Regions from separate parts of the Methylobacterium sp. yr668 genome, predicted to be linked through region 2. Evidence: predicted binding sites of a transcription regulator. Region 2 holds the regulator's gene; each other region holds the start of a gene.

Region 1 (2,257 bases), on a different contig from region 2:
GCGATCGCCGCGTCGAGGAGCGGCTTGTAGGCGACCACGCGGTTCGGCTCGATCCCGCAGGAGGCGGCGAGCACCACCTTCGGCGCCGCGTCCTCGATCCGCACCGCCAGCTCGTTGGCCGCGAAGCCGCCGAACACCACCGAGTGAACCGCGCCGAGCCGGGCGCAGGCCAGCATGCCGAACAGCGCCTCGGGCACCATCGGCATGTACAGGATCACCCGGTCGCCCTTGCCGACGCCGAGGTCGGCCAGCACGGCGGCCAGCACCGCCACCTCGTCGCGCAGCGCCCGGTAGGTGATGCTGCGCTTGGTCCCGGTCACGGGCGAGTCGTAGCGGATCGCCACCTGATCCGCCCGGGCCCCGTCCGCGTGGCGGTCCACCGCGTTGTGGCAGGCGTTCAGGGTGCCGTCCGGGAACCAGCGTCCGTAGGGGCCGGAATCCGGCGCGAAGGCCCGCTCCGGCGCCCGCGCCCAGTCGAGGGCCCGCGCCGCACCGAGCCAGAACGCCTCGGGGTCGCGGCAGGCCGATTCGTAGATCTCCGGGTAGCGGCCCGGCAGGCTGGCTCTCGTCATCGGTTGGGCGTTTCCTCGCGGACCGCTCTCCGGCGGCGGGTCGCAGAGTAGCCCATTCTCGCGCGCACGGGAGTGGCCACGGGAGGGAGTGGCCACGGGCGTGACGGCCGCGGCTCGGTGCCCCCCATGAGAAAACCGCCGCACCGGGGCTCCCGATGCGGCGGTCGTCAGCGTGAATTCGCTATCGGATTGGACGTCTCAGGCGTCAGTGCAACGTGTCGTTGCCCGCCTGAAGCTTGTTGATCTCGTCCTTGAGGAGGAGTTTCCGTCGCTTCAGCTCGGCGATGTGGAGGTCGTTCGCCGAAGGTCTGTGGATCGCTTCCTGAATCTCGCGCTCGAGGGCTTCGTGCTTCCGGGCGAGTTGGTTCAGATGCGTCTGCAGCGACATGAGTCGAATCTCCTGTCATCGTTTCGACACAACGAGATTGGCACAGGATGCCGGACCTGTCGAAGCGTTTTCTGCTGCTAAGTCTGATGATTGCTTACCGCGCCGCCTTGTCCGGCGCCGGAGCGTGACGCATGCTCTCGGGCGACGAACGGTCTTCGGGTTCTCAGGTGACGATGGCGGACGAGGCGGGTGAGGGTGCGCAGTCGGACCTCCTGGGCGAACTGGCGCGGCTGCGCGAGGAGCACCGGGATCTCGACAGCGCCATCGAGGCGCTGGAGCGCAGCGTCGCCGGGGACCAGCTCCAGATCCAGCGCCTGAAGAAGCGCAAGCTCACGCTGCGCGACCGCATCTATCACATCGAGGACGCGCTCACGCCGGACATCATCGCCTGATGCCGGTGGACGCCCTCCGGCCCCGCCTTGCCGCGGGCCCGCGCCGCCTGTAAGCGCCCTCTTTTGCCGGGATCAACGATGGCGTCGCCTCCTCCGGTCGCGATCATCATGGGCAGCCAGTCCGACTGGGCGACCATGCGTCATGCCGCCGAGACGCTCGACGCGCTCGGCGTACCGTACGACGCGCGCATCGTGTCGGCCCACCGCACGCCGGACCGGCTCGTCGCCTTCGCCAAGGGCGCGGTCGCAGCTGGCCTCAAGGTGGTGATCGCCGGTGCGGGCGGCGCCGCGCACCTGCCCGGCATGGCGGCCGCGATGACCCGCCTGCCGGTCTTCGGCGTGCCGGTGGAGTCGAAGGCCCTCTCCGGCCAGGACAGCCTGCTCTCCATCGTCCAGATGCCGGCCGGCATCCCGGTGGGGACCCTGGCGATCGGCCGGGCCGGGGCGGTGAACGCGGCCCTGCTCGCCGCCGCCGTCCTGGCGCTGACCGACCCGGACTTGGCGGAGCGCCTGGAGGCGTGGCGCGCGGCCCAGAGCGCCTCGGTGGCCGAACGGCCGGTGACGGAAGAGAACGCGTGACGGACAAGATCCTCGGCCCCGGCTCCATCCTCGGCATCGTCGGTGGGGGCCAGCTCGGGCGCATGATCGCGCTCGCGGCGGCCGATTACGGCCTCAAGGCGCATGTCTACGCGCCCGACGCGGACAGCCCCGCCTTCGACGTGGCCGCCCGGACCACCTGCGCGGCCTACGACGACGCCTCGGCGCTGGCGGATTTCGCCCGCGGCGTCGACGTCGTGACCTACGAGTTCGAGAACATCCCGCACGCCACCGCCGACGTCCTCGCCCGGCACGCCGCCCTGCACCCGAACGCGCGCGCGCTCTCGACCACGCAGGACCGGCTCTCC
Region 2 (2,257 bases):
GCTCGATCTCGGAGATGGGCGGCGTCGCCGAGAAGATGACCGCGGAGGCGACCGACGCCCTCGTGCGCCGGGACGACACGCTCGCCCAGGCGGTGATCCTCGCCGACAAGCGCCTCGACGCGCTGCAGCGGGACATCGAGGAGCGCGCCGTGCTGCTGATCGCCCGGCGCCAGCCCCTGGCGATCGACCTGCGCGAGACCATCTCGGCGATCCGCGTCTCCGGCGATCTGGAGCGGATCGGCGACCTCGCCAAGAACGTCGCCAAGCGCGTAGTGGCGATCTCCGACCAGGCGCCGGCCCAGAAGATCGTGCTCGGCGTGCGCCACATGAGCGACCTCGCCGAGGGTCAGCTGAAGGACGTGCTCGACGCCTACGGGAGCCGCGACGTCCAGGCGGCCCACGACGTCTGGGAGCGCGACGGCGAGATCGACGCCCTGTACAATTCCCTGTTCCGCGAGCTCCTGACCTACATGATGGAGGATCCGCGCAACATCTCGTTCTGCACGCATCTCCTGTTCTGCGCGAAGAACGTCGAGCGCATCGGCGACCACACCACCAACATCGCCGAGACGATCCACTACCTCGCCACGGGCGAGACGCTGGCGGGTGACCGGCCGAAGAACGACGCGTCGAACTACGCGACCGTGGACGGCGTGCAGGCGCCGTGAGGCGCCGACCCCGGCGCCTTCCTGTGGGCGCGGCCGGGGTCACTCTCCGTGCGGGTTGAGGCGGGGCGGCGCCTCCTGCACCATCCGGGGACCGCCCGCAGAACGAGTCTTCGAACGTGAGCATGCAAGTCCTGATCGTCGAGGACGAGGAGGCCCTGAGCACGCTGCTCCGCTACAACCTGGAGGCCGAGGGCTTCCTGGTGGATTCGGCAGCGCGCGGCGACGACGCCGAGCTGCTCCTGGCGGAGCGGATCCCGGACCTCGTCCTGCTCGACTGGATGCTGCCCGGCCTCTCGGGGATCGAGCTGTGCCGCCGGATCCGGGCGCGCCGGGAGACCGAGCGCCTGCCGGTGATCATGCTCACCGCCCGCGGCGAGGAGGGCGACCGCGTCCGCGGGCTCGGCACGGGCGCCGACGACTACATCGTCAAGCCGTTCTCGGTCCCGGAGCTGCTCGCCCGGATCCGCGCGCTCCTGCGCCGGGCCAAGCCCGCCCACGTCTCGGACCGGCTGGCGGCGGGCGACCTGGAACTCGACCGCACCGGCCACCGCGTCCGCCGCGGCGGCGAGGAGCTGCATCTGGGCCCCACGGAGTTCCGGCTCCTGGAATTCCTGATGCTGGCGCCGGGCCGGGTCTTCTCCCGCGAGCAGCTCCTGGACGGGGTGTGGGGCCACGACGTCTACATCGACGAGCGCACCGTCGACGTCCATGTCGGGCGGCTGCGCAAGGCGCTGAACGGCCCGCGCCAGACCGACCCGATCCGCACGGTCCGGGGCTCGGGCTACGCCTTCGACGAGACCTTCTCGCTGGAGGCCTGAGGCGGCTCGAAGGGCTGTCGGAGCGCCTCACCGCTCCGGCGCACCGTCATCGCGAGCGGAGCGAGCGACCCAGGGCGGCGGGACGCCGGTGCGCGCGGCGCTGCTGGGTTGCTTCGCTCCGCTCGCAAAGACGATGGGACGGGCCCGCGAAGATTCACGCGTCCCGGCCTCCAGGGACTCAGCGCGCCAGCGCCGCGCTCCGGCCCGAGGCGGCCGGCACCGCCTCCAGCGCCGCCAGGACCGTCCCTTCGGTGAGGATCTGCGGCAGCACCTGGGGCTCTCCCGTCCCGGTATAGAGCAGGTAGAGCGGGACGCCGCTGCGCCCGTGCTTCTCCAGGAGGCGGGTGATCTCGGGGTTCTGGTTGGTCCAGTCGCCCTTCATGTAGGTCACGCCGCGCTCGGCCATCGCGGCCCGCACGGCCTTCGTGTTGAGCGAGGTCGCCTCGTTGACCGCGCAGGTGATGCACCACGCGGCGGTCATGTCCACGAAGACGGGGCGGTGCGCGTCGACCAGGGCGTCGAGGCGCGCCTGCGTGAACGGCTCGATCCCGTCGGCGGCGGCCTGCGCGGCCGGCGCGGCGCGGTCCCGGGGCAGGGTGACGGCGAGGGCCCCGACGGCGATCAGCGCCAGCGCCGCGGCGGCCTGCGCGACCCGGCCGGCCCGCGGCGGGGCGGCGCGGCCGTGCTCCCAGGCCCAGGCGGCGAAGCCCACGAGGACGAGGCCGATCAGCGCCGCCAGCAGCCCGCGCGGGTCGACCTGCTGCGCCAGCA
Region 3 (2,257 bases), on a different contig from region 2:
GCCACCGCGGCCGCGGGGTCGATGCGGAAGCCGTCCCCGAACGCCACCGAACCGGGCGTGGGATCGGCCAGATAGGCGTCGACGACGGCCGAGACGTCGTCATCGACGATATCCAGGGTCGTGAACAGGTCGAGAGTCATGGGGCGCTTCGCCATGGCGGCGCTATAGCCGCGCCACCGCGACAGGATCACGACTCCCGCGCCGTCTCCGCGCCGCGATCAGAACGCGGCCGGAACGATCATCGCGGCGGGGACCGGGCCGCGCACGTAGTCCGCGTGCCGCAGGCGCTCGGGCAAGTGGACCGCCGGGTGCTCCACGCTGCCATAGGGGATCTGGTCGAGCAGGTGGCTGATACAGTTCAGGCGGGCCCGTCGCTTGTCGACCGCCTCGACCACCCACCAGGGCGCCTCGGGGATATGGGTCCGCGCCAGCATGTCCTCCTTGGCCCGGGTGTAGTCCTCCCAGCGGCGCCGCGACTCGACGTCCATGGGCGACAGCTTCCACTGCTTGAGCGGATCGTGGATCCGCATCCGGAAGCGGAATTCCTGCTCGGCATCGGTGATCGAGAACCAGTATTTTACCAGGACGATGCCGGAGCGCACCAGCATGCGCTCGAATTCGGGGACCGACCGGAAGAACTCCTCGACCTCCGCCTCGGTGCAGAAGCCCATGACCCGCTCGACGCCGGCGCGGTTGTACCAGGAGCGGTCGAACAGCACGATCTCGCCGCCGGCGGGCAGATGGGAGACGTAGCGCTGGAAATACCATTGCGTCCGCTCGCGCTCGCTCGGGGCAGGCAAGGCGGCGACGCGGCAGACGCGGGGATTGAGGCGCTGGGTGATCCGCTTGATCACGCCGCCCTTGCCGGCCGAGTCGCGGCCCTCGAACAGCACGACCACGCGCAGTTTCCGATCCTGCACCCAGTCCTGGAGCCGGACCAGCTCGTGCTGCAGCCGGAGCAGCGCGCGGAAATAGACCTTGCGGTCGAGATGATCGGGCGGCGCGCCGCCGAGCTCGGCCGCGAGCCGGTCGAGGCGATCCTCCTCGAGCCCGAGTTCCAGCTCCTCGTCGTAGCTGTCGGCGAGGTCACGCCGGATCCCCTCCAGGGTGGCATCCGAGGTGGCATTCAAGGTGGCATCCGGGGCAGAGCTGTCGTCGGGCCGCATCGCCGGTTCTCCTGCGCGTCGCGGGGCCGACCTAGAGCAGCGTTCCGTGACACGCCTGAGAAAGCGCCGCGCCCGCGGCGGCCGATCCCATGTCGCGCCCGTGATCGTTCCGTCATACGGTTCCGCCACCGATCGGGGCGACCGGAGATGCGTCATGGCTGGAGAAGCGAAGAGGGCCGGGCCGAAGCGCCGGCAGGACGACCCCGATCCGGCGCGCGCCGAGGGCGAGAAGGTCGGCGCGCGCATCGATGCCGCCTTCGAGAAGCTCGCCGGGAAGCTGCGCGCCCGCGCCGACAGGGCCCGCGCCAAGCTCGACGCGGCGACGAAGGCCGAGAAGCGGGCGGTGCTGCTGCGCCGCTACGAACTCTACGCGGACGCGGCGGCCTATCTCGAGGAGCGGCTCGTCGATCGCGGGGGGCGATCCGCGTGATCTCCATCGACCCGGCCGGGCGCGGCGCCGCCCGACGCAGCTGACGGCGAGGATCCCATGTTCGACGCGACCAAGATGCTCGCCGACGCCCTCGGCGAGCACCTGGCCCTGACCTACCAGCGGACCTTCGGCAGCCGGGAGCCGCGCTACGCCGAGATCATCGAGGCCGCGGCGCGCCTGACGATCGAGCGGATCGTCGGGAGCGACGCCCTCTACCATGACGGCGACCACACGGCCCTCGTCACCCTGGTCGCCCAGGACATCCTCCGCGGCCGCTTCCTGCAGCAGGGCATCACGCCCGAGGACTGGCTGCACATGATCCTGGCCGCCCTCTACCACGACATCGGCTACGTGCGCGGCGTCTGCGCCGGAGACCGGCTGCAGGCCTTCGTCATCGACGCGCAGGGCACGACCGTCAGCCTGCCCCGGGGCGCCTCTGACGCGGCGCTGGCACCCTACCACGTGGAGCGCTCGAAGCTGGCCGTGCAGGAGCGCTTCGGCACGCACGATCTCGTCGACGCGTCCCGGGTCATCCGGGCGATCGAGCTGACCCGCTTCCCGGTCCCCGAGGACGATTCCCATCGCGAGACCGGGACCGAGGCCGGCCTGCTGCGGGCGGCCGACCTGATCGGTCAGCTCGGCGACCCGCTCTACCCGCGCA

The links. Region 2 encodes PhoB, which activates phosphate uptake and scavenging genes when phosphate is short. Its sites were predicted from a motif close to TGTCATNNANCTGTCAT; they were not measured.
Region 1: the regulator PhoB is predicted to act here: its motif matches at 974-990, upstream of BM419_RS18135 (YdcH family protein).
Region 3: the regulator PhoB is predicted to act here: its motif matches at 1,266-1,282, upstream of ppk2 (polyphosphate kinase 2).

Annotation. Positions count from the first base shown of each region.
Region 1 is NZ_FOZY01000014.1:64,711-66,967, reverse strand. Features, by position in the region: gene BM419_RS18140 (propionyl-CoA synthetase) at 1-572, opposite strand, end outside; gene BM419_RS18135 (YdcH family protein) at 778-960, opposite strand; gene BM419_RS18130 (YdcH family protein) at 1,092-1,352, shown strand; gene purE (5-(carboxyamino)imidazole ribonucleotide mutase) at 1,431-1,931, shown strand; gene BM419_RS18120 (5-(carboxyamino)imidazole ribonucleotide synthase) at 1,928-2,257, shown strand, end outside.
Region 2 is NZ_FOZY01000012.1:119,210-121,466, reverse strand. Features, by position in the region: gene phoU (phosphate signaling complex protein PhoU) at 1-668, shown strand, start outside; gene phoB (phosphate regulon transcriptional regulator PhoB) at 791-1,486, shown strand; gene BM419_RS16805 (protein-disulfide reductase DsbD family protein) at 1,665-2,257, opposite strand, start outside.
Region 3 is NZ_FOZY01000022.1:14,303-16,559, forward strand. Features, by position in the region: gene BM419_RS22620 (hypothetical protein) at 1-140, opposite strand, end outside; gene ppk2 (polyphosphate kinase 2) at 219-1,166, opposite strand; gene BM419_RS22630 (hypothetical protein) at 1,321-1,596, shown strand; gene BM419_RS22635 (hypothetical protein) at 1,654-2,257, shown strand, end outside.